4 regions of the Paenibacillus taichungensis genome follow, and region 3 is predicted to be linked to each of the others. Evidence: riboswitches for the same ligand, from Rfam matches in the RefSeq annotation. Region 3 holds a riboswitch; each other region holds the start of a gene.

What was found. Region 3 has a riboswitch for cyclic di-AMP ahead of ACR1R9_RS27170 (3D domain-containing protein). Riboswitches for the same ligand answer to the same signal wherever they lie in the genome.
Region 1: linked by a shared signal. The riboswitch ahead of ACR1R9_RS20260 (hypothetical protein) and the one ahead of ACR1R9_RS27170 (3D domain-containing protein) in region 3 are both predicted to bind cyclic di-AMP.
Region 2: linked by a shared signal. The riboswitch ahead of ACR1R9_RS16870 (C40 family peptidase) and the one ahead of ACR1R9_RS27170 (3D domain-containing protein) in region 3 are both predicted to bind cyclic di-AMP.
Region 4: linked by a shared signal. The riboswitch ahead of ACR1R9_RS08585 (3D domain-containing protein) and the one ahead of ACR1R9_RS27170 (3D domain-containing protein) in region 3 are both predicted to bind cyclic di-AMP.

What each region holds. Positions count from the first base shown of each region.
Region 1 covers NZ_CP194720.1:4,481,343-4,486,999, reverse strand. Annotated here, with positions in the region: gene ACR1R9_RS20285 (hypothetical protein) at 1-589, opposite strand, end outside; gene ACR1R9_RS20280 (Rha family transcriptional regulator) at 617-820, opposite strand; gene ACR1R9_RS20275 (urease accessory protein UreF) at 1,093-1,794, opposite strand; tRNA gene ACR1R9_RS20270 (tRNA-Leu) at 2,215-2,297, shown strand; gene ACR1R9_RS20265 (glutathione peroxidase) at 2,446-2,922, opposite strand; cyclic di-AMP (ydaO/yuaA leader) riboswitch at 3,290-3,465, shown strand; gene ACR1R9_RS20260 (hypothetical protein) at 3,583-3,981, shown strand; gene ACR1R9_RS20255 (HAD family hydrolase) at 4,144-4,836, shown strand; gene ACR1R9_RS20250 (Nramp family divalent metal transporter) at 4,982-5,657, opposite strand, start outside.
Region 2 covers NZ_CP194720.1:3,812,251-3,817,907, reverse strand. Annotated here, with positions in the region: gene ACR1R9_RS16895 (YkvI family membrane protein) at 1-867, opposite strand, end outside; gene ACR1R9_RS16890 (xanthine phosphoribosyltransferase) at 1,073-1,654, shown strand; gene ACR1R9_RS16885 (hypothetical protein) at 1,753-2,082, shown strand; gene ACR1R9_RS16880 (hypothetical protein) at 2,205-2,423, shown strand; gene ACR1R9_RS16875 (carboxymuconolactone decarboxylase family protein) at 2,541-2,870, shown strand; gene ACR1R9_RS16870 (C40 family peptidase) at 2,986-3,450, opposite strand; cyclic di-AMP (ydaO/yuaA leader) riboswitch at 3,456-3,587, opposite strand; tRNA gene ACR1R9_RS16865 (tRNA-Leu) at 4,011-4,094, shown strand; gene ACR1R9_RS16860 (X2-like carbohydrate binding domain-containing protein) at 4,426-5,657, shown strand, end outside.
Region 3 covers NZ_CP194720.1:6,004,374-6,010,030, reverse strand. Annotated here, with positions in the region: gene ACR1R9_RS27185 (AbrB/MazE/SpoVT family DNA-binding domain-containing protein) at 133-387, opposite strand; gene ACR1R9_RS27180 (HD domain-containing protein) at 706-1,986, shown strand; gene ACR1R9_RS27175 (TatD family hydrolase) at 2,317-3,087, shown strand; cyclic di-AMP (ydaO/yuaA leader) riboswitch at 3,329-3,582, shown strand; gene ACR1R9_RS27170 (3D domain-containing protein) at 3,857-5,041, shown strand; gene rnmV (ribonuclease M5) at 5,197-5,657, shown strand, end outside.
Region 4 covers NZ_CP194720.1:1,846,319-1,851,975, forward strand. Annotated here, with positions in the region: gene ACR1R9_RS08570 (M20 family metallopeptidase) at 1-652, opposite strand, end outside; gene ACR1R9_RS08575 (ABC transporter substrate-binding protein/permease) at 835-2,292, shown strand; gene ACR1R9_RS08580 (amino acid ABC transporter ATP-binding protein) at 2,279-3,001, shown strand; cyclic di-AMP (ydaO/yuaA leader) riboswitch at 3,286-3,483, shown strand; gene ACR1R9_RS08585 (3D domain-containing protein) at 3,486-4,154, shown strand; gene ACR1R9_RS08590 (polysaccharide deacetylase family protein) at 4,283-5,071, opposite strand; gene ACR1R9_RS08595 (hypothetical protein) at 5,225-5,569, shown strand.

The DNA of each region.
Region 1 (5,657 bases), 1.5 Mb from region 3:
TATCATGGGTAAATTCGGCATGAGTGTGTTTCTCCAAATAACTCTCAACAGAGTTCCAGCTGTCCTGTTCATCCTTGATCTGTTTGCAGACAGCGCAGATGGGAAGCAGTCCACGCAAAGTACGCACTTCAGACAGGGCCTTCTTCAATTGGCGTTCTGTCTGTTTCTGTTCGGTAACATCCGTGTGTGCAATCAATGCGAGATCAGACAGCAGGGATGGGTCGGCCTGAATCAATGGGGTGAGTTCCAGGCGGAACCACCGCTGTTCGTTGTGGACAGTTTGGACGGCGATGTCGTATGTATAACTGTCTTTAAAAGGTGCAGTGATACTTTTTAACTCCTGAACAATTTTCGCATTCTTTGTTTTCTCCTCGCGTAATGTCCACCCCTCTATAAGGTGAAGGTAATGAGGCGGTTCAGGTGCTGTTCTGGAGGAGCCTGTAACGCTTGGATTTGGAAGCAGCTGCCCGAGTCCGTGTTGCCAAGCGGTGTTGCAGCTTCGAATGATCCAGTTGTGGTCGACGATGATGAGCTGGTGCTGCATGGACTGGAACGATAATCTCTCCAGATCGGATATTAAGTATCTCATGAAATGAGCTCCTCCTTGGCAGAAATTTTATCTTAAATCATCTGGTATTTCCAAAATGTCAGCGACCTGGTGCCTGAACCGGGTTGCTTTGCGTGTGCCGTGAATGAGATTGGACAGACGGTATGGCGGAATGCCATACTGTTCACAAAATGTCTTTTGGTCGACCTGGAGTTCGGTTAGTCGTCGTTTAATGGCCCATCCAAAAGGAGTCACAGGTTTCTTTTTGTTCAAAAGGGTTCACCCCTCGTTGGAATGTAGTGTTCAGCTGGTTATTCTTGGTGTAAAATATATAGATATGCGAGCTGTATATTTTATTATATACGTATTTGCGTCATCTAACAATTAAAAAAGACGTAAAAAAGTGTATTTTAAGATATTAAATGACGTAAATGCGTTAAATAGACAAAATAAATGACATAAAAAACACGCCAGCAAGGAGGTTGCGGCGTGTTTTTTATATTTTTACAGTGTGAGGAGGCGGGTTATGAAGGGATGGGGACAGATTAGGCTCTGTAGGCGTGAAGCCCTGCTCCAAGCATGTGGAAGCTTGGGAACAACGTTTTCATGGACATTGAGGTTGGTTGTACCGGTCCATCGGCAGCGGAGGCGCTGACGGTATGCCATTCATGCTCCAGATCTGCGGCCAGGCGAACCAGCAGGTCCTGGATTGTATCGGTATGAAGAGGAATCACTTTGGAGGCTTCGGTTATGCAGGCACTCATGGCTGAATGCAGATAACCAAGGACCGCCTCCTCGACAGGGATTTCGAGGTGGTGGTTAATCCAGGCGTGAACGGTGGAGAGGCAGCCGACGGATTCATACTTAGCCAGGGTTTGTTCGAGATGGCTAAAATCAATCCAGGGGTGGAGTGCATGAGCCAGCTTAATCAGTCGTTTGCCCATTGTGGAGGCGTGTTCTCTAAGATTGACTGGTGTCCGCTGGACATGGACGAGCTTGTCGATGAGGGCTGTACGCCATGCGTCATTATGATCTGCGGCAGTATATATGCCTTTAATCGCCATGCCTTCCAGACGCACGATGCTGGGGTGCAATTGACAGCGCATGAATGATTCGAGATCTTCGGCGTTACGAATGGTACCTTCAGCGATATGGGTATCCATTCCGAAGGAATGGGTGAAGCCTCCAACCTGGATAGAGGAATCAAGCAGTTTGACGTAATCGAGCAGCTTATTCCCACGGTTCACGATCTTTCGCCTCCTACGTTCGTTAAATGTTATATTAAATAACATTTATACTCCTTTTTAGTTCGTTTTATGTTCGTAAATCCGAATTATATGATATATATATTCACATAAATATCCGCTTTTTGTCAACAGTTTCTTGGTTTTTAAATGTTTAATCTGTTTAATGTTATTTTATATAACTTTATGAGTTATGTTAAACTGAGGGGATGTAAAGGATGGCACTACAAATAAAGTAGAGTAATCAGCCTAATCGGATATACAAACGAGATCAAATTTAATCATATGCACTTCGTAGGAGAAAATGACGAGATTATACGATTTATGGAAGGGAAAGCGCAGTTAAAATGATATTTATAAAAATGCTTTACTTTTAAACATGAACCGGGTATAATCAATTCTGTTGCCGATTATTTACGACATGCGGTCGTGGTGGAATGGCAGACACGCTATCTTGAGGGGGTAGTGGGTGTATACCCGTGGAGGTTCGAGTCCTCTCGACCGCATCATAAGAACGATTAGGAAGAAGCTTCCCATATGGGGAGCTTCTTTTTTATGTTTTTTTACAGTAATGATGAGTCCAGACAAAAAAAGGTCACCCGTTCCCCTGAATGCATGTCATTCTGTCTGCCGGGGGCGGATGGCCTTCAATTGTTATTTAAGCAATTCTTTGATGTCTGCTTCAATTTTATCGGGTGTTGTTTTGGGAGCATACCGTTTCAGAACACGTCCGTTCCGATCCACAAGGAATTTGGTGAAGTTCCATTTGATGGCTTTGGAGCCGAGTACACCCGGTGCTTCTTTGGTAAGATGCTGGAATAGAGGGTGAGCGCTTGAACCATTCACATCGATTTTCTCGAACATCGGGAAGCTGACACCATAGTTCATCTGACAGAACTCGGCAATATCATCAGAAGAGCCTTTTTCCTGTGCAAACTGGTTGCTTGGAAAACCAAGAACTTCAAACGGGGAGTCTTTAAACTTATCCTGAAGTTCTTGCAGACCTTTGAATTGAGGTGTGAGTCCGCATTGGCTTGCTGTATTCACGATAAGCAGTACTTTGTCACGATAGTTGGACATTTCAACTTCCTGACCGCGAAGGGTGTTTACTTTGTAGTCGTAGACTGACATGAAAATCGCCTCCATTTCATATTCTTCTTCCTTCTATTATATTGATTGCAATTAAATATTGCAAAATTAATATTGCTTTTTTAACTCAATTTGAGGCTGTCGTGTATGATCTGTGACTGATTTAACACCTAATTATCGCTAAAGAGAGAATTAGAGAGCTTTGATGAGATGGGTAGAGAATGGATGCGTTGTAAGCGCTATTATTGATGGGAAATGGCAAAAATCCGTCGATTCGGTGATCTGCGCAGACTTTACACCAATATGGCACGGGTGTATGATTCATATCGTAATTCCAATTTAAATTAAATTTTACATGAAAAACGAAACAAACGATAATATCGCTCTGATTATTGATTATAAAAGAACGATGTTTTAATCGCTGAGTTTCCATTCATTCATGGGTGGGAAACGGGGGAACCAACAGGATGAACTGTCCAGGACAGTAGGCATCCATGGGGTGAATTTTCCGGTGACAGCCGGAAATAGGGCGACTCTCGCGCCCGAATCCGTCAGCTAACCTCGTAAGCGTTAAAGGGAGAGGCAACAAGCCGTACGCTGGTTCATAGTGTCTTTTTGCTATGGATTATTGAAGAAGCGTCCGGGAGGCCTTGGTCCCCCACGCTTCTTTTTTGTTGTCTTTTCACGCCAAGGGAGGAACGAATGATGGATAAAGAGATGATCTTAGTGACTGCTCCAAATGAAGCAGGACGTAAATTTATCAAATTGCTGATGTACAAAAAAATGCCGTTTGCCGTTCTGACCAATAGTGCAGGGGAAGAGCGCAGGCTCCGGAGAATCGGTGTGGAGCATGTCATTCGCATGAACACGGCTGCAGCTCAGAAATGGTTTTTGCCGCAAGGTAGTGTCGGCAATGTTTTTATTTTTGAAAATAGCCTAAACCTGACCTGTCGATATTTGCAGATCTGCCGCTCCTGGACATCCAAGTCCTTGTGTGTCATTACGGAACAAAGCCACCCCAAAGGGATCTATCGGGGAATGGGAGCAGACCGTATTGTATATTCCTTGAATGGGGAAGTTGGGTTTCTGTTGAATGGCTAGTGGCTAGTACTATTCCTGTGATTGATCCAGTGTCAGCTGCCTGTTATAATTGAAATCATAAATAAACGGAAACTTGAGGAGACTCATGCATGTTGGTGGGTCTTCTTTTTTATGGTTTGGGAAATAGGGATAATTTCCTGTGGCTAACGAGGAGGAATAGGCGTGCCGGATGTACGTGGAATACAATGGTTGTTCTTTGATGTGGGGGATACGCTCGTGGACGAATGGGAGCCGGTAGATGATATTATCGGTCAGTTCGTTCGTGAAGCTTGTGCGCTTGGTTATCAGGTGGAGATGCAGACGGTGCGAGAACTATTTGCCGCCTCCTACCGAAATTACGAGCAATGGCCGATGAAATTGGCTATTCGTACCCTTATCAGCGACGAGGGGCACCGGGAACAGATACAGGAGAAGCTAAAGTTCCGCAAAGAGCTTGAGCGGCCCTTCGCGTCAGCCGACGCTGTTCTCCAGACGTTATCGCAACACTATAAGATTGGTATCATTGCCAATCAGAGCCCGGGGACGGAAAATCGGCTGGATAGCTACGGTTTGCGCAAGTATGTGGATGTGCTGGCCTGTTCGGCTGAAGAAGGAGTGTCCAAGCCTGATCCTGAATTGTATGCTGTAGCGTTGAAACAGGCGGGATGTAAACCCGAGGAAGCGGTCATGATCGGCGACAGGATTGATAATGATATTATTCCAGCTAAGAAGCTAGGTATGCATACGATCAGGATTTTGCAGGGTTATGGCAGGTTCCAGCCGGAGCTTGCGGATGCAGAGCGTCCAGACTGGACTGTTGAATCACTGGAGGAACTTCTTCCATTGCTAATGGTAACTCAAAGTTCAGACAACTAAATAAGAGCAAGCAGTATTTAAGATCTAATTGGTATGAACTAGATGGCTGCTCAAACATATAAAAGGCTGATCGTCTCAAGGGATACATGACTTGAGTTGATCAGCCTTTTTGAGTTAGACAAAATATTGCGTAGTTCCGTTTAACTTAGAATAACAGAATGGTTTGGATAATCAGATACACATTCAGGACAACGATAACTCCGGCAATAATCCAGGAGATGATTTTGAGCCACAGCTTGTTGGCAAAGGCCCCCATGCTTTTTTTGTCACTCGTAAACATCACCAGTGGAATGACGGCAAAGGGTAGCTGTAGCGACAGCACAACCTGGCTCAGAATCAGCAGTTCCTCTGTTCCGTGCTCTCCGGCAATGGCTGTTACGATGACGGCCGGAATGATTGCGATTAGACGTGTAACCAGTCGACGAAGCCATGCTGGGATACGAATGTTCAGAAAGCCTTCCATTACAATCTGTCCGGACAACGTGCCGGTGAGTGTTGAGTTCTGGCCGGAAGCCAGCAAGGCTACACCGAACAGGATGCTGGCGATGGTAGTACCCAGCAGAGGTGTCAGCAGATGGTATGCATCTGTAATTTCCGCGACCTGAGTCATACCTGCACTATGGAACACGGCAGCAGACACAATCAGGATGGCTGCATTGATGAACAGAGCAAGCGTTAAAGCGATGGTTGAATCCATGGTGGAATACAGAATCGCTTCTTTTTTTCCTTTTGGCGTTTGTTCAATCTGACGGGTCTGCACAATGGAAGAATGCAGATACAGATTATGGGGCATGACGGTTGCACCGATAATCCCGATGGCA
Region 2 (5,657 bases), 2.2 Mb from region 3:
TCTGAGTTGGAGGGTCATTCCATAAATATCGGCTACAAATGTACTGAAGATTTCCATAAAAATCAGGGATACATAGATAGACTGGACTACCCATCCAAGTTGAAAGGCAATGCTGCCCATCGGAATTTCAAATTGTGTGATGCCAGGCATCTGGGCTGACATGGCGAAGTGGGCTGCCATAAGCATGAATCCTACACCAATCCCGCCCAGAACGCCGCCCCATTTGAGTACCTTTCGGCTGCGAATCTGATTCCCCACCGGAACGAGCACTGCTTGGGCAAGTGCCAGGTTGAATGAAGTATACAAAAGAGGAGATAACCAGACCTGGATTGGATTGCTGTCCGTGGTTAATGTAATAAATCGGTTTGCGCCGGGATGATGTATGGTGCTGGTGATCATAAGCAGAGAGAGCAGGAGCATCATAGGCACCACGATACTGTTCATTTGTAGAATAGCCTGAATACCCCGTCCAAGCAGCAGATAAGTACCGATAAGGGTAACAATCAGTCCGGTCTGATAATGAAGTCCCAGATGCTCTACAAAGACCGACCCTGCTCCGGCCAGCATGACACTGTTTACTCCAATGAGTATCACAAGGGTAACCCATGTAATCCAGTTTCCTGCTTTATGACCGAATAGATGCTTGTTGAGATCTTCGTAAGAGCGCGAGCCGGTATCATGGGCAATCAGCATCATTTTTGTACCTAACCAGACAAAGAGCATGGTCGATAAGCCAATGGTAATGGTGGCCCATTTGCCATACTGGGTAAAGAACTGCAATATCTCTTGCCCTGTTGCAAAGCCGGCTCCTACTACCGTTCCAATGTATGTAAATGCGATCTGCAGCACCCGAAATGCCTGTTTCATGCGTTTCCCCTCTCAGGCCCCTGAATAGTTTGGACATGCGGGTGCCATGGTACAAGGTATGCTTGACCCGTCAAAGTCATGACAATTGAAGTGTGGCAAAGGGTCATTTAACATGCTCTGAACAAGAGCAAAGGCAATTTCGCTTGAACTGAGAGCCGGATCTATGATACTTTTACGTCATAGGATAGGCTTGGGAGGTCAAATTATGGAAGTATTGAAACAACGAATTTTACAAGAAGGTGTAGTCATGTCGGATCAGGTGCTGAAGCTGGATGGTCTGCTGAATCACCAGATTGACCCTGCACTGACGATGGAAATGGGACGGGAATTTGCCGCTCGTTTTCGTGAAAGTGGTGTAACCCGGGTCATTACAGTGGAGTCTTCCGGGATTCCGGTCGCTTTTGCTGCTGCACATGAACTGGGTGTTCCACTGGTATTTGCCCGGCGAAAAAAAACACTTTTGGCTGACCCCGACGCTTACTGTGAAAGAGTACCTTCTTTTACCAAAGGGATCGTAACGGATATTATGGTGTCCCGTGAATATATTCATGAGAATGACCGTATTTTGTTTATTGACGATATCATTGCAAATGGCGATGCCGCTCGTGGTGTCATCAAAATTATCGAACGTTCGGGTGCAGAACTGGTCGGATTCGGTGTCGTGGTCGAAAAATGTTTCCAGGCCGGAGCGCGCACCATTCGTGAGCAGGGTATCCCGGTTGAAGCGTTGGTGCGCATTCGTTCACTGAACGATGGCACTGTACAATTCGACGATAACGAATTGTGACTTTTTAAAGGAAAAAGTGCCTATTTTTATAACAATGCCTTTGCATGACCGCTGATTTCATTTATAATGGGGTTATGTTAGGGAGAGGAGGCAACACCATGGGTAACCAACCGGCAACAGAACAATTTTTTATTGATAAGCTGGCGGAATCGAAAGTACATTTTGAGCGTGCCCTGGATTGTAAACATACGGAATTCGATGACCTTTATCCCTATATGATTGAACATCCTCAATTTTTCTGGTACAAACGCTACGTTGCTTGGTCAGAATTGCTGACGATTGTAGGCTTGTGCGAAGAGTTGTCCTTCTCTTGGAAAGAACAATTTACACCGCATCAAGTGGAGTACCTTGAAGAACGTGTGATGTCCGCCAAAGTGCTTGATTTTTGGTTTGAGAAGAACGACAGCAAAGAGCACGCGCAGCGGTAACTTTCAGTCGGGACATATTTCGAATGACATGACAGTCCAATACAGTCACGTGAGACCTAAATGACTTTTCATTTAGGTCTCTTTTTGTAAATAATTTTTTTGGGAAAGTAGGCGCCATAAATATGATCAGTGATGCAGAATTGGATGCACTGCGTTTATCGGGTGAAAAAGTAAGGGTAGTACGGGATGAGATTCAGTCCAATGATGTGACAGGCATTGTAGTGGCCTGGGACGGGGAGCAGGTGCTCATTCGCCGTCAGAATCGTCGTGTGGTTAAGCTTGATCGGAATTATCAGTATCAGTTGTTCAGCGAACCACGTAAGAGCCCGCTCGAAGAATAGGACATGCGTTTTTAGGTTCATTTACCATGGATGTTTTGGCATAATTGCACCTCTCGGGAGAGAAGATAGGTACAGTGAGAGCTTGTAACATATCAGCCGAGAGGATGTGCGGTAACCATGACACTGATGAATGATAAGGTTCATGCCTATAAAGATCAGATTGGTGAATTAAGCGACGTGCTGCCAGCTGTGGTGAAGTCTTATCATGAGTTCACTGGAGAGTGCTTTCAGGCAGGGGCGATTGATGCCAAGACCAAACAGCTGATTGCGCTGGGCATTGGACTGTTTGCAAACAATGAGGTATGTACGTTTTACCATGTGGAAGAAGCGCGTGCCAAAGGAGCAACCGATCAGGAGATTATGGAGACGGTTGCTGTGGCTGGAGCAGTTGGCGGAGGCCATGCGTTGTCTCAGGGTGCAATGAGAGTACAGAAGGCTTTACATTAAAAGCTTTGGTTAAGACGGATGATGACCTTGTGTACCTCTAGAAAATCAATATTAATGTAGACAAAGATAGACAAAGAAAAGGCTCCGGTTATAACCGAAGCCTTTTCGTGTTAACTTATATTTTGCCCAGCATTTTGTTATACATAAACTGTCCTGTTACCCGGCGTGCTGTTACGTAACGATCGTTGAAGTAAGGATTAGATAATTGAGTGATGCTGACACCCTTGCTGCTTGAAGCATGAGCGAACTGTCCGCCCCCGATATATACACCTGTATGTGAAATGCCACTGCCCATCGTATTAAAGAATACCAGGTCACCCGTACGCAGATTAGCTTTGGATACCGGCGTTCCGGCCTTAGCTTGTTGCTGGGAAGTGCGTGGTAATTCAATGCTATATTTGTTGAAAATATATCTCATAAATCCAGAGCAATCAAACCCGGCGAGTGTAGTACCACCCCATTTGTAAGGTATGCCTGTCATGTTGTTAACGACGGTGTTAATACTGCTTGCCTCTGTGCTTGCTGCACCAGATGTAAATAATACTGCTGCTCCAAAAATGGAGATGATAAGCTTTTTCAAAATTTTTGTTCTCCCTTCGATGCCTACGGAGTTAGCTAAGGGTTCGGTAGAAGGTTCCCTATATTTCCTATGTATAAGAATAATTCACCCAAAATGGTTCCCCCGTTTTCAAACATGAAACTCGGCAAATGAATAATTAAGTTTTTGTAACCTTTTGAAACTATATTGCATAAATGCGAAAATGTCAAACCGTTCTTGAACACTTCTTATCATCTCAATGTTAACGGAATTATCGCTATTTATGTAGAAATAACTCGAAGGTTGAGTTTTGATAGATGACAAAAAAGTAACTACTGTTTCAAATGCAGGATTCCAGCTTCCTAAACATTAAAGAGGAGGTGGGTATGCCTGGTACGGAACTGGCCTTCCAACATATAATTCATTTAGACAGTTTTTTATCATCAATTGTATTGGCCTTAGTTTTTTGTTTTGCATGAAATGATGGATGAGTACAGCTTTACAAATTAAATAAGGAATTATTTTTTTGTTGACACTAATTACCTGCACATGATATATTACTTCTTGTCGCCGCGATGTAATTTCTCGGAGATACAACATACGCGGTCGTGGCGGAATTGGCAGACGCGCACGGTTCAGGTCCGTGTGGGCTAACCCCCGTGGAGGTTCGAGTCCTCTCGACCGCATCATATGTAATACAAAAAAAGGTTCCTAGAATGGCATTACTGCCACTCTAGGAACCTTTTTTCTTTGTTTACGGATTAGAGTGATGGCTCATCCTGGTTGTCTTCAACCCATTCCCTTAATTTGAGCAAAGATGAAGTTTTTATTTGTTTATTTATCCATTAATGGAAATATGTTTGTTCTGCGACGGTTTGCCCCTATATTTCAGGTGAATTGTACGTAAAATACCGAATTGTACCTATCCTGGAAATCCACTATACACTATTCTCTTCTCGTATGGAAGCGCTATCAACAGGAATTTGATTGACCAAATTCAGAGGGGGTAGGGATAATTTGAAACGAATCGGAAAAAGGATGGCAATGTGTTTCATGGTGTTCATGATTGCGGCAGTTCAGTTCGGAATTATGGGAACGACAGGTAATGTGGCACAAGCAGCAGATAAGAGTCTGGCCCAAAAGCCGTATATGGGGTGGAGTAGTTACAGCATGCAAGTATATGACGGGGCGGGTAACTGGACATCTGCCGAGAGTATTAAGAAGCAATCGGATGCCATGCGCGAGAAGCTGCAAGCCCATGGATATGAATACATTAATATTGATGCTGGCTGGAACGGTGACGAAGATGAATACGGCCGTCCTATTCCGAGTACTGTTCTTTATCCAAATGGATTTCAGGAGGTCATCGATTATGTCCATAATAATGGACAGAAGATCGGAATCTATCTGATTCCGGGATTATCCATTACAGCCTATGATAAAAATCTTGAGGTGTATGGAACGGGCGGGGCATGTCGTATGCAAGATATTGCAGTAAAACCGCTCGTTGTTATGGATGCTTGGGATTCGTACACGTACAAAATTGATTTTTCGAACCCTTGCTCACAGAAGTACATTGACTCCATCGCGGATCTTCTTGGAGAGTGGGGTATCAATTTTGTCAAATTCGATAGTGTGACGCCAGGATCGGGAATTAATAACCTGAGCCGCGATGCACGTGGTGATGTGGAGGCTTGGTCCAAAGCCCTGGACAGAAATAACATCTGGTTTGAGCTTTCCTGGGCGCTTGACCACAATTACGTGGACTTCTGGAAAAAGTATGCGAACGGCTGGAGGATCGACTGGGATGTTGAAGCCTATGACAGCAGTAAGGGATTGACCGAATGGTCGAGTATTTCCCGCTTGTTCCCCATCGCTGCCCTCTGGTGGCGGGATGCAGGTCCCGGAGGCTGGAACGACTTCGATTCACTGAATGTCGGGAATGGCTCGATGGATGGTCTGACCAGGGACGAGCGGAAGACCGCTACCACGTTCTGGGCAATCTCTTCAGCACCGCTTTATACAGGTAATGATCTGACCAGGCTGGACAGCTATGGGCTGGAACTGCTGACGAATGACGAAGTCATTGCGGTCAATCAGGCTGGTCGTCCAGCCCATCCGGTTTCCATGGACACCAAACAGCAGGTTTGGTATGCCAATAACGGAGATGGTACGTACAATGTAGCTCTGTTCAATCTGGGCAATCGGAGTGCCGAGGTCAAAGTGAAATGGAGTGATATTGGCCTCGA
Region 3 (5,657 bases):
TTTTGGGGTAATGAAAACCAATAATAAAGCAAAAAAATACCTTCCAGCGGTGGGTTCACACCGGGAAGGCGATCAAGGAATATAAAAAGGTTAGAAATAACAATTTAATAAGACTATTATAGCGGATATTTCTTATTTTGTCACAGGTGCAGGGATTTCGGAAATACATTCGTTACAAACAATTTTACCTTTGAAATAAGTAACGTTCTCTGCATTGCCACAGAAGATACAAGCTGGTTCGTATTTTTTCAACATGATGCGCTCGCCGTCAACATAGATCTCAAGAGCATCTTTTTCACCAATACCGAGCGTACGGCGCAATTCGATTGGAATAACTACCCGTCCCAGTTCATCCACTTTTCTTACAATACCTGTTGATTTCATCATTATAATCAGTGCTCCTCTCAGCTAACGATCATTGTCATTATTCGACATTATTTTATGTTTTATGATACTCATCATACCAACGATTCCCAAAACAGTCAACCTTAAAATTAGCTTAAAATAAAGGCTGTTTTTGATAAGATTACGAGTGGTAAGGGATTGGAAGCCATTTTTCGTATTTAAACATCAATGTCAGCTTTGTCGATTTGGAAAACGGCAAAACTACCTTATTCGACAAGATTCGTCAAAGCGTGTCGAATCCTTGGTGGTATTATACTGAAAAGCGACAAATACAAACGATACTTAAAGGAGTGAATAGACATGGAACAGCGTTTAACGGAAGAAAAGGTGTTTAAAGATCCGGTACATAATTATATCCATGTGCAAGATCCGATTATATGGCAGTTAATCAACACGCCCGAGTTTCAACGTTTACGCCGAATCCGTCAGTTGGGAACATCGTTTCTTACTTTCCATGGTGCAGAGCACAGCCGCTTCTCACATTCCTTGGGCGTTTACGAAATTACGCGTAAGATTATTTCCCAATTCGAAAGAAGTCACTATTCAGATTGGCCAAAGGAGGAAAAGACGGTAGCCCTTTGCGCAGCATTGCTCCATGATCTTGGACATGGGCCATTCTCTCACTCTATAGAAGAAGCTTTCAATATGAATCATGAGGATTGGACTTGTCGGATCATTACAGGTGATACCGAAGTAGGGGCGATCTTAAGACGGTATGCTCCTGATTTTCCCGAGAAGGTGGCTTCTGTTATTCAAAAAACGTATGAGCAACCTATTGTTGTTAATTTGGTTACCAGCCCGCTCGATGCGGACCGCATGGATTACTTGCTTCGGGATGCCTACTTTACAGGTGTAAATTATGGGACGATTGACCTTGACCGTATCCTGCGTATGCTTCGTCCATATCACGGACGAATTGTGGTCAAGGAGTCTGGCATGCACGCCGTGGAGGATTACTTGATGTCCAGGTACCAGATGTACTGGCAAATTTACTTTCATCCGGTTACCCGGAGTTCAGAAATTATATTGCGGCAAATATTTAAGCGGGCAAAAAGTCTCATACAGCAAGGTTTTCAATTCCGCTTCATGATTGATCCACTGCCCCAGCTATTTGATGGAGATCTATCAGTGGATGAATATTTGCAACTGGACGAAGCTTTGATTCAGACGGCATTTATGCAGTGGCGCAAAGAGGACGATACTGTTCTAAGTGAGTTATGCGAACGATTTATAGATCGCAAATTATATAAGTATGTAGAGATTGAACAGATCGACGTAAACATGATTGAAGAGATTCGGGAAGCCTTCACTGTAGCCGGTCTCAATCCCGAGTATGATCTAGAAATTGATTTTCCAACGGATAATCCGTATGATGTGTTTCGTCCGGATGAATCCACGGACAAGCAGATTTTGCTGCTTGATCGGCAAGACAAGTTACATGAGTTGTCAGAGGTGTCCGACATTGTCCGTTCAATCAGTGGTCTTCATCGCGGAAAACATCATTTGTATTATCCGCAGAATAAGGTGGATGCGATTGTTCATGAATTACCGTCCCATATTCGCCCCTATTTCTCACATTAAATGATGTGCAATGCTGTTCAAGAATCATGATGCAAAAAAGCTTTCGAAAAGAGCTATTTTTCATGATACAGTAATCTGCTTTAATGGAGAGTACATGTAGATCGACATAATTTTGTAATCTGAGCAATTAGAATACAACCCGAGTTGCTAAAAATAAGCACATATAGATATGAAGGAACTTGTTCGTTCTACATGTTGTGTTCAATAAACTAATGGAATGAAATATAAAAAAACATGATCCAATTTAGTAATATTTATGTTCTGGTTAAGATGTACAGGATACATTAAAAAGAGATAGTCGTTTATTCGACATGAAGGGAGAAATACAGCATGATGTTGTTCGACACACACACACACCTGGATGCACCACAATTCGACGAGGACCGCGAGGAAATGATTCAGCGTGCCGTGGATGCAGGCGTTGGTCGCATGATTAACGTGGGCTTTAATCGGGAGACCATTCCGTCCACGATGAAGCTGGCTGAAACCTATGATTTTATCTATGCTGCGGTAGGTTGGCACCCAGTGGATGCAATCATGATGCAGGAGGGTGATCTGGAATGGATTGCATCTTTATGCAAGCATGAAAAAGTGGTAGCCATTGGTGAAATTGGTCTAGATTATTACTGGGACACTTCACCGAAAGAGGTTCAACATCGCGTATTACGACAACAGATTGGTCTTGCCCGTGAGTTAAATATGCCAATTGTCATTCACAACCGGGATGCGCATGAGGATATTGTAAAGATTCTGCGTGAAGAGAAGGCCGGGGAAGTAGGCGGTGTTATGCATTCCTTCTCTGGCAGCTGGGAAACAGCGAAGATGTGCCTGGATTTGGGCTTTCATCTTTCCTTCGGAGGGCCAATCACGTTCAAAAATGCGAAGCAGCCCAAAGAGGTTCTTGAGAAGGTTCCTATGGACCGATTTTTCATCGAAACGGACGCCCCTTATTTGACACCGCACCCTTATCGTGGAAAACGAAATGAGACAGCGCATGTACGTCTGGTTGCAGAAGCAGCTGCGGAAATTAAAGGCATTTCGGTAGAGGAAATTGCAGCAATAACGACCAAAAATGCCATGGAACGATTTGGGATTCGTTAAAATATCGAGCAAAACAGGTGAAAAAGTGAGTTAGGCGGAGTTAATTTGCTTTTTGATCCAAATAAATCAAGAATATTACAATATTTTAACCAAATATTTAGAAAAACGTACTTGAACAACGCTTTACAACATGCATAGAAACAGGATATCATCTTTTCAGTGAATTGTTGTGCGGAAAATTGGACAGATGTTCGGGGGATGAACAAAGGGACACTTTCCGATGAAACAACATTACTTTCATGAATCAGTCTCGCTGAGTCTCCGTTAACGGAGAGCGGGGGAACCAATAGGGCTTAAACATCGGTGTTTGCAGCCGATGCGCAACATGCGCTGACCCAAAAGCAGCGTATGAATCTGCGAAGCCGTATTTGATTTCTTCTTTGGGTCTCGGGGTGAATTCAAGGGCGTCCGCCATGAGCGGATGACCGGAGATAGGGCGGCTCTCTTTCGCCCGAACCCGACAGCTAACCTCGCAAGCGGAAAAAGAGAGGCAACCTCGTGCATGAATTTCCGATATTCAGAATCATTCGGAAGCCACGAAAGAGTTCCTCTTAAACTCTTTCTTTGGCTTTTTTTGTTTTTGAATAAAAGAAATACTGTCATCATACGGTAAGTATTCAGGAAGATGACATCATGTTGCGAAGATTGATTCATGGTGCAGAACCGGATTATGTTGGTCCGATCTGTGTTCTGTAGAAAATTTGGTATAGTCGCGTCAAAGACATCATGCATTACTTTAGACGGCGAGGCTATGAAGGAGGACGGAGAAGTGGGCACATTCCAACCAGAAGAGACCCATGAGTCACGATCATCCAGTAAGTCTTTCGCGTTGCGGTGGAAGCATGAGAACATGCGTCAAATGGCATTGATCGCGATTTTCTCAATTGCGCTTACAATCATGATCTTGTTAGTCGTTTACGGTCAGGCCGGGAAACAAATTTCACTGGTTATTGATGGCAAGGCTCAAGCGGTAGAGACTCGTACAGGAATGCTTCAGGAAATGCTGGAGGAGCAGTCAATCACAGTCAGCCCTCACGATCAGGTATCCATGCCCTTGAATGGGGCGATTACAGATGGAGACCGCATCGTTATTGAGCGGGCCGTTCCAGTTAAGATTACGGCAGACGGAGACACCAAGACTCTGTATACAACCGATTCATCGGTAAAAGATGCGATTAAAAAATCAGGTATTCAGATTGCAAGTGAAGACAAAGTGTATCCGGCGCTTGGAACCACTATCGAAGCGGATATGAAAATTCGTGTAGTGCGGGTAACAAAGCGTACGGTGGAAGTGGAACAGCCGATTGCTTATAAAGTGATCAAAACGGCTGACCCTAGCTTGTACAAAGGCGACAATCGTGTCATTGTGAGCGGTAAAGAAGGCACGCTTGTACAGCATATTGAAAAGGTGTTCCAGGATGGAGAATTGGTCTCCAAAAAAATGGTGGGTAAATCGGTTGCAACGAATCGCGTTGATAAAGTGATCGCCGTTGGTACCAAAGCCAAACCTGTTGTGAAAGAGCCAGTGATTCAGACGGTATCAGCGCAGACTTCCACGACAAAAACAGCAACAACCACGAACTCGAAGAAAACCGCTGCCTCGGGCAGCAAAGTAATTACCGTCTCAGGAAGTTCTTTTAAATATTCTAAAGTGTTAAAAAATGTATCCATGACGGCTTACTCTTCTGAAGAGCCCGGTATCGGCACAAAAACAGCATCAGGTACTCGGGTAACCGAGGGACGTACCATTGCAGTTGATCCCAAAGTCATTCCAATTGGCTGGTGGGTGTATATCGAGGGCCTTGGCTTCCGTCGTGCGGAAGACACAGGTGGTGCCATTAAAGGCAACAAAATTGATGTGTATTATGATAGTGTGAAGCATGCCCTGAACTTCGGACGGAAGAAAGGCAAGACGGTATATGTGATTGGTCCGGTGAAGCCGGAAGCGAACTAAAATCGTTTTACTTTGAAATGGGAATGCTATAAAATATAAGCATGAATGATTCATGCGGAATATGCGGCGGAGGGGTCTGAATTCAGTCTCCCCCGCCGTTTGGCAGAGAAGAGGATATTCCTCTTCTTTTTGCGTTAGAAAGGAAGAAATGGAACATGATAAAAGAAGTGATCGTGGTAGAAGGTCGTGATGACACCGTAGCCATTCGACGTGCGGTTCAGGCAGATACGATCGAGACTGGTGGATCTGCCATCAACCAGCGCATTCTAAAGCGTATTGCACTTGCTCAAGAGAGACGTGGTGTCATTGTACTGACAGATCCGGATCATGCTGGTGAACGTATTCGTAAAATCATCGCCAATAAGGTACCTGGTTGCAAGCATGCTTTCATTCCGGAGGCAGATGCTACGCGCAAGGGCGATATCGGAGTGGAGAACGCCTCACCGGAGGCGATTCGTCATGCACTGGCTCGTATACACACGTCATATGAAGGCGCCCCAAGTCTGATCGATTGGGAGGATCTGATTGCGGCGGGACTGATTGTGCACCCACAGGCTGCTGCACGTCGTATGGAGATGGGCAATCTTCTGGGTATAGGTTATTGCAACGGCAAGCA
Region 4 (5,657 bases), 2.8 Mb from region 3:
CATGAATACGAACCGTGCTTTTCACTTGTTGACGGAACGCATTAATGCCATTAAACGTCTGGATTACTGCATCCAGGGCGTTAATGCCTTCATGTGGACTTGCAGCAGCATGTGAAGATTTCCCATGGAATTCAAATTGTACAGCATCAATAGCCAGGGAACTGCCAGATTTCTCATAGGCGTAATAAGGGTGCGCCATTAGTGCGACATCACAGTCATCAAACAATCCTGCTTCAGCCATAGGCACTTTGGCCCCACGCGTTTCTTCCGCTGGCGTACCGAACACTTTTAATGTTCCGCCGACTTCATCCAGTATGGACTTCAGACCTACCGCAGCCCCGATGCTCATCATACAGATTAGATGGTGCCCACAAGCATGACCGATTTCCGGAAGTGCGTCGTATTCACATAACAGGGCAATCGTCGGACCTGGTTTGGAAGCAGCATACGTACCGATAAATGCGGTGTCCAAACCAAGGACAGGAGCTTCTACAGAAAAACCATGGTAGGCAATTTCTTCTTTTAACCGAGCAGAAGCAAGGTATTCTTCGTTACCAAGTTCGGGATTGGCACCAATGTATGATGAAATCTCCTTAAAACGGGAAGCATATTGGTCAATAACAGTTAGTATTTGTGTTTTGGTATGTGTCATGATGGACTCCTTAAGCAAAAATGAAAATAATTCAATAATTATATCATAGTTGCGGTTATTTTTCAGAAACGGGCTGTAATCGAATCCTGTCGAAATGCATTGCATAATCATGCATTCTACTTTATAATGACTCAGGCATCAACAACAGAAAGCATACAAAGTATTATAAGGGGAGAACAGGGTTGAAATTGATTAGTCGTTACACCATGATGCTGCTAGCTTTTGTGGTCTTGCTAACTACGGTTGCACCTGTTGCGATGGCAACGGGAACTACAAGCAATTCAGGCAGTAAAAAGCTGGTGCTCGGTACAAGTGCCGATTTTGCACCATATGAATTCCATAAAGTGATTGATGGTAAAGACCAAATTGTCGGATTTGATATTTCGATTGCTAAAGAAATTGCTGCCGATCTTGGCGCAGAACTTGTAATAGAGGATATGGGTTTTGACGGACTTCTTCCTGCGTTGCAGAGTGGTCGGGTGGATATGGTCATCTCGGGAATGACGCCAACGGATGATCGTAGACAAAGCATTGACTTCTCCGATACCTATTATAAATCAAAGCAAGTCATCATGGTTCGCAGTGCGGATAAAGATAAATATCCAACCATGGCTGATCTGGAAAATGAAAAAATTGGTGTCCAAAAAGGCTCCATTCAGGAAACGATTGGCCAGGGGATCCCAGGCGCAAAATTGACAGCACTTGATAAAATATCTGATATCGTACTGCAATTGCAGACCAATCGTGTAAATGCTGCAATCGTTGAGGATACAGTAGCTGCCGGTTACCTGGATGACGTGATTGGATTAGCTCCAGCTATTCCGGATGAAGAGCAGGCCGAAGCGGCAATCGGGATACGTAAGGGCAATACGGAATTGCTGAATGCAGTGAACGGAACGCTCGAACGTCTGAAAAGCGAAAATAAAATCGATCAGATGGTTACTGAAGCAAGCAAGTTGATGGCAGAGAAGAGTAAACAAAACATTTTCCAAGTATTCTGGCAGTACAAAAGCTTTTATGCAACAGGTGTAGGTTACACCCTCTTACTGTCTGCACTCGGTGTAATATTCGGGGTAATTATCGCTTTAATCATCTGTCTGTTCCGTCTACATGACTTCGCCATTTTGCGCTGGATCGGAACAGCTTATGTTGAGGTCATTCGTGGGACGCCAATGCTGGTACAATTGATGATTATCTATTACGGTGTATCATTGACCTTTGGGATTAATTTCTCGGCTCTTCAGGCGGGGATTATCACACTATCCATTAATAGTGGTGCCTATCTTGCCGAGATTTTCCGTGCTGGTATACAGGGTGTGGATCGAGGCCAGTTGGAAGCAGCTCGTTCCCTGGGAATGGGTAGAGGTGCGGCCATGCGCTTCATTGTGCTTCCACAAGCGTTCAAAGCGGTGTTGCCGGCGATCGGTAATGAATTCGTGACTATTATCAAGGAATCCTCGATCATCTCGGTTATTGGTATGGTGGACATTATGTACCAGGCAAGTGTAGTCAAAAACATTACGTACCAAGGAATGAATCCATTCCTGATTGCAGCGGCCATTTACTTTGTGCTGACGTTCATTTTGTCCAAGCTGCTGGGTCGACTGGAAAGGAAGTTGAGTGCAAGTGATAGACGTTAGACAATTATACAAATCATATGGAAATAACGATGTGCTCAAGGGCATTAATGTAACAATTGGCAAAGGCGAGGTTGTCGTGGTCATCGGTCCGTCCGGATCGGGGAAAAGTACATTTTTGCGCTGTTTGAACCTGCTGGAGCAGCCGACTTCAGGCGAAATTAATTTTGAAGGTGTGTCGATCACTGACCCCAAACATAACATTAATGCAACTCGTGAAAAAATGGGGATGGTATTCCAGCATTTCAATCTGTTTCCGCACAAAACGGTGCAACAGAATATTACGATTGCTCCCATTAAAGTGAAAAAACAATCTGCACAAGAAGCGGAACAAATCTGCGCAGATTTGCTCAAGACGGTTGGCCTGTCTGACAAAAAGGACGCTTATCCAAATCAGCTGTCCGGTGGACAGAAACAACGGATCGCTATTGCAAGAGCGCTTGCGATGCAGCCGCATGTCATGCTCTTTGACGAGCCAACGTCTGCACTGGACCCTGAAATGGTCGGTGAAGTACTGGATGTCATGAAGCGGCTTGCAGAGGGCGGCATGACTATGGTTATTGTAACCCATGAGATGGGCTTCGCACGCGAAGTAGGAGACCGTATCCTGTTCATGGATGGCGGGGTTATTGTAGAAGAAGGAACGCCTGCTGAAGTGTTTGGCGAGCCCAAGCATGCACGTACACGTGACTTCCTCGCTAAAGTGCTCTAATACCATCCAATAATAAGGATGAAGATCAAGATGAAAATGCAAAATCTATACTTTGGATGAGAATTTCATCCCCTCAACAATCCCTGTCGACGAACCGTCGGCAGGGATTGTTTTGTTATGTAAGGATACGCACGGAATTACATAAAAAGTAACGTTTCTGTCATCAATGATTAAAGCTCAAATAGACATTTATTTGAAAAAACGGCTTGAATTCAGCCTGAATATTGAAGTGAATTAGCCAGATGGTAACATTTACTACAACCCCTGGTTACAAAATTGTGATATATTTGTTCCTGCCGAAACTTCCGGAGTTGGGAGTGTGGGGGATGTAACGATGCAGAGTGTGCTAGGGGAAGAATTATTTGCACACGGCTTGGGGTGAATTAGGGCTACATAAATTCTTAAATGTAATTGAACCTATAGGGTGGTTTCCTCCATCCGAATCCGACAACTAACTTCGCAGGCATAATGAGGGAGGAAGACCATGATTAACAAGAAACGTATAGCCAAAACAGCAACAGCTTTGCTGACAGCAGCAATGCTCATTCAGGCCGTTCCGGCTCATGCTGATTCAGTTCATGTGGCCAAAGAGGGGGATACCTTCTACACCTTATCCAAACAATATGGAGTTGGACTTAACGCTCTTATTAAAGCTAATAATGACATTTCAGCTTACAACATTTATGGTGGTTTGAAAATTACGATCCCTGGTAAAACAACGAACACAGCTTCTGCTGCAGCAGCAAAAACGGAGGCCAAAACGGTAACTGCCGCAAGCCTTGACGTTAATGCAGATAGTAAAGTTGTACAAGCCTGGGGAAAAACGTTTGATTACAGCAAAGCTGTCGACGTCAAAGCAACAGCATACTCCGCTGATGCTTCCGAAAATGGAGGATGGGGTGCTGTGGATTACTTCGGTAATCCGCTTGAATTGGGTACCATTGCAGTAGACCCAAGTATCATTCCATTGGGTACAAAGGTACTGGTGACAGGTCATACACATCCAGGACTGCCAAAACAGGCATTTGTCGCTACGGCTCGTGATGTGGGCAGTGCCATTAAAGGACACAAGATCGATATCTTTATTCCTGGCAGCAAGCAATCCGTGAGCACATTTGGTATTCAGGATGTTGAACTTTACATTTTGAAATAAAATCAAAGCGAGCTGCACATCATCATATGTGACTCCAACTTAATCTAAATTAAACAATAAAGGGTGTTCTCCAATCACAATAATGTGATTGAAGAGCACCCTTTTGAATATCCATTGCCGTATCAAATCTATTTACCCTTTGGCAGTTCCAGCATTTCGTCCAAAGTCACCAGCTCGTACCCGCGGTTTCGCAATTCTTCAATAACTTCAGGCAACGCCTCGATCGTACCACTCAGCTTCGATCCTACACCGCCTCCTGCATGCTGCAGAACAATGGAACCTGGTTTGACGGCGGACAGGATGTTTTGTTTGACTTCCTCTTTGGAGAGGCCCTTCCAGTCCAGAGAATCAACATTCCAGTTCACGATGCTGTAATGTTGCTTGGCTGCCCATTGGAGCTGTTGCTCGTTAATGTCACCATAGGGTGGACGAATCATTTTGGGAGTGTAACCCGCTAGATTTCGAATAATATCCCCGGTATGTAAGATTTGTTTGCGAAATGCATTCATGGTTAGCTTGCTGAATTCCGGGTGATTGTAGCTGTGATTGCCCACAATATGCCCTTCTTTTATCATACGTTTCACCAGATCCGGATGTTTCTCAGCGCGATTTCCTACAATGAAAAACGTAGCCCGCACCTTGTATTTTTTTAGAATATCCAGCACCTGCGGTGTGAACCGTGGATCAGGAACATCATCAAAAGTCAGAGCGACCTTTTTTGTTGAGGGGCCATTGGTTTTGAACGTATCCGCATATTTCTGTCTGAGTTGTCCTAGAGTCAACTGTTCTTCTTCAGGAGAATCAGACTTCGAAGCAGGTTCGGTTTGCGGGCTTGAAGAAGCCCATAACTGAGCAGGAGTATAACTTCCTCCCAGAAGAATGACCATGATGGATAACATGATGAGGCGTATACGCATGTTCGTGCCTCCTTTTCCCAAATTGCGTTCTCTTTGGTATGCCCGGGGCCATCCGTATTTATGCATGATGTGAGATGTTTCACTGCTGATTCATTAAATCGGAGCCATAATTCCACCATACATATACATATTGAAAAGGACAGGTGGAGCAAAATGAGTACATACGATTTAAACTCCGTTCGTTTACAGGTGATTGAGGCAGGGGAAGACAAAGTGTTTATGGTAACTGGAGGAAGATCACATATTGGAGCAGTAGCCACATTTTATCCAGACCGTGAACGAGTGAGTGGGGCTACGGTGCATATTCCAGGGCATAAAGAACAAGAGTTGTGTGAGAGACTGGCACGTAAGGCTGCCCTTCATTTAAAGGTAACCGTTACCGTAATAATGGGAATTCACTTTGATGAAATTACGCGGATGCAGATTGATGAGATTGTGCAGACTGCAGAGAAGCTGCTTGATGAAGAGCTGTGCCAAACGGGTCGATTGATTCAATAGTTCCATTTAGGCTAAGCACGCTAAAATCGTTTTTTATGATTTTTTTTGTTAAAATTGAAACGAGTAGAACATTGCCACGTATGTATGA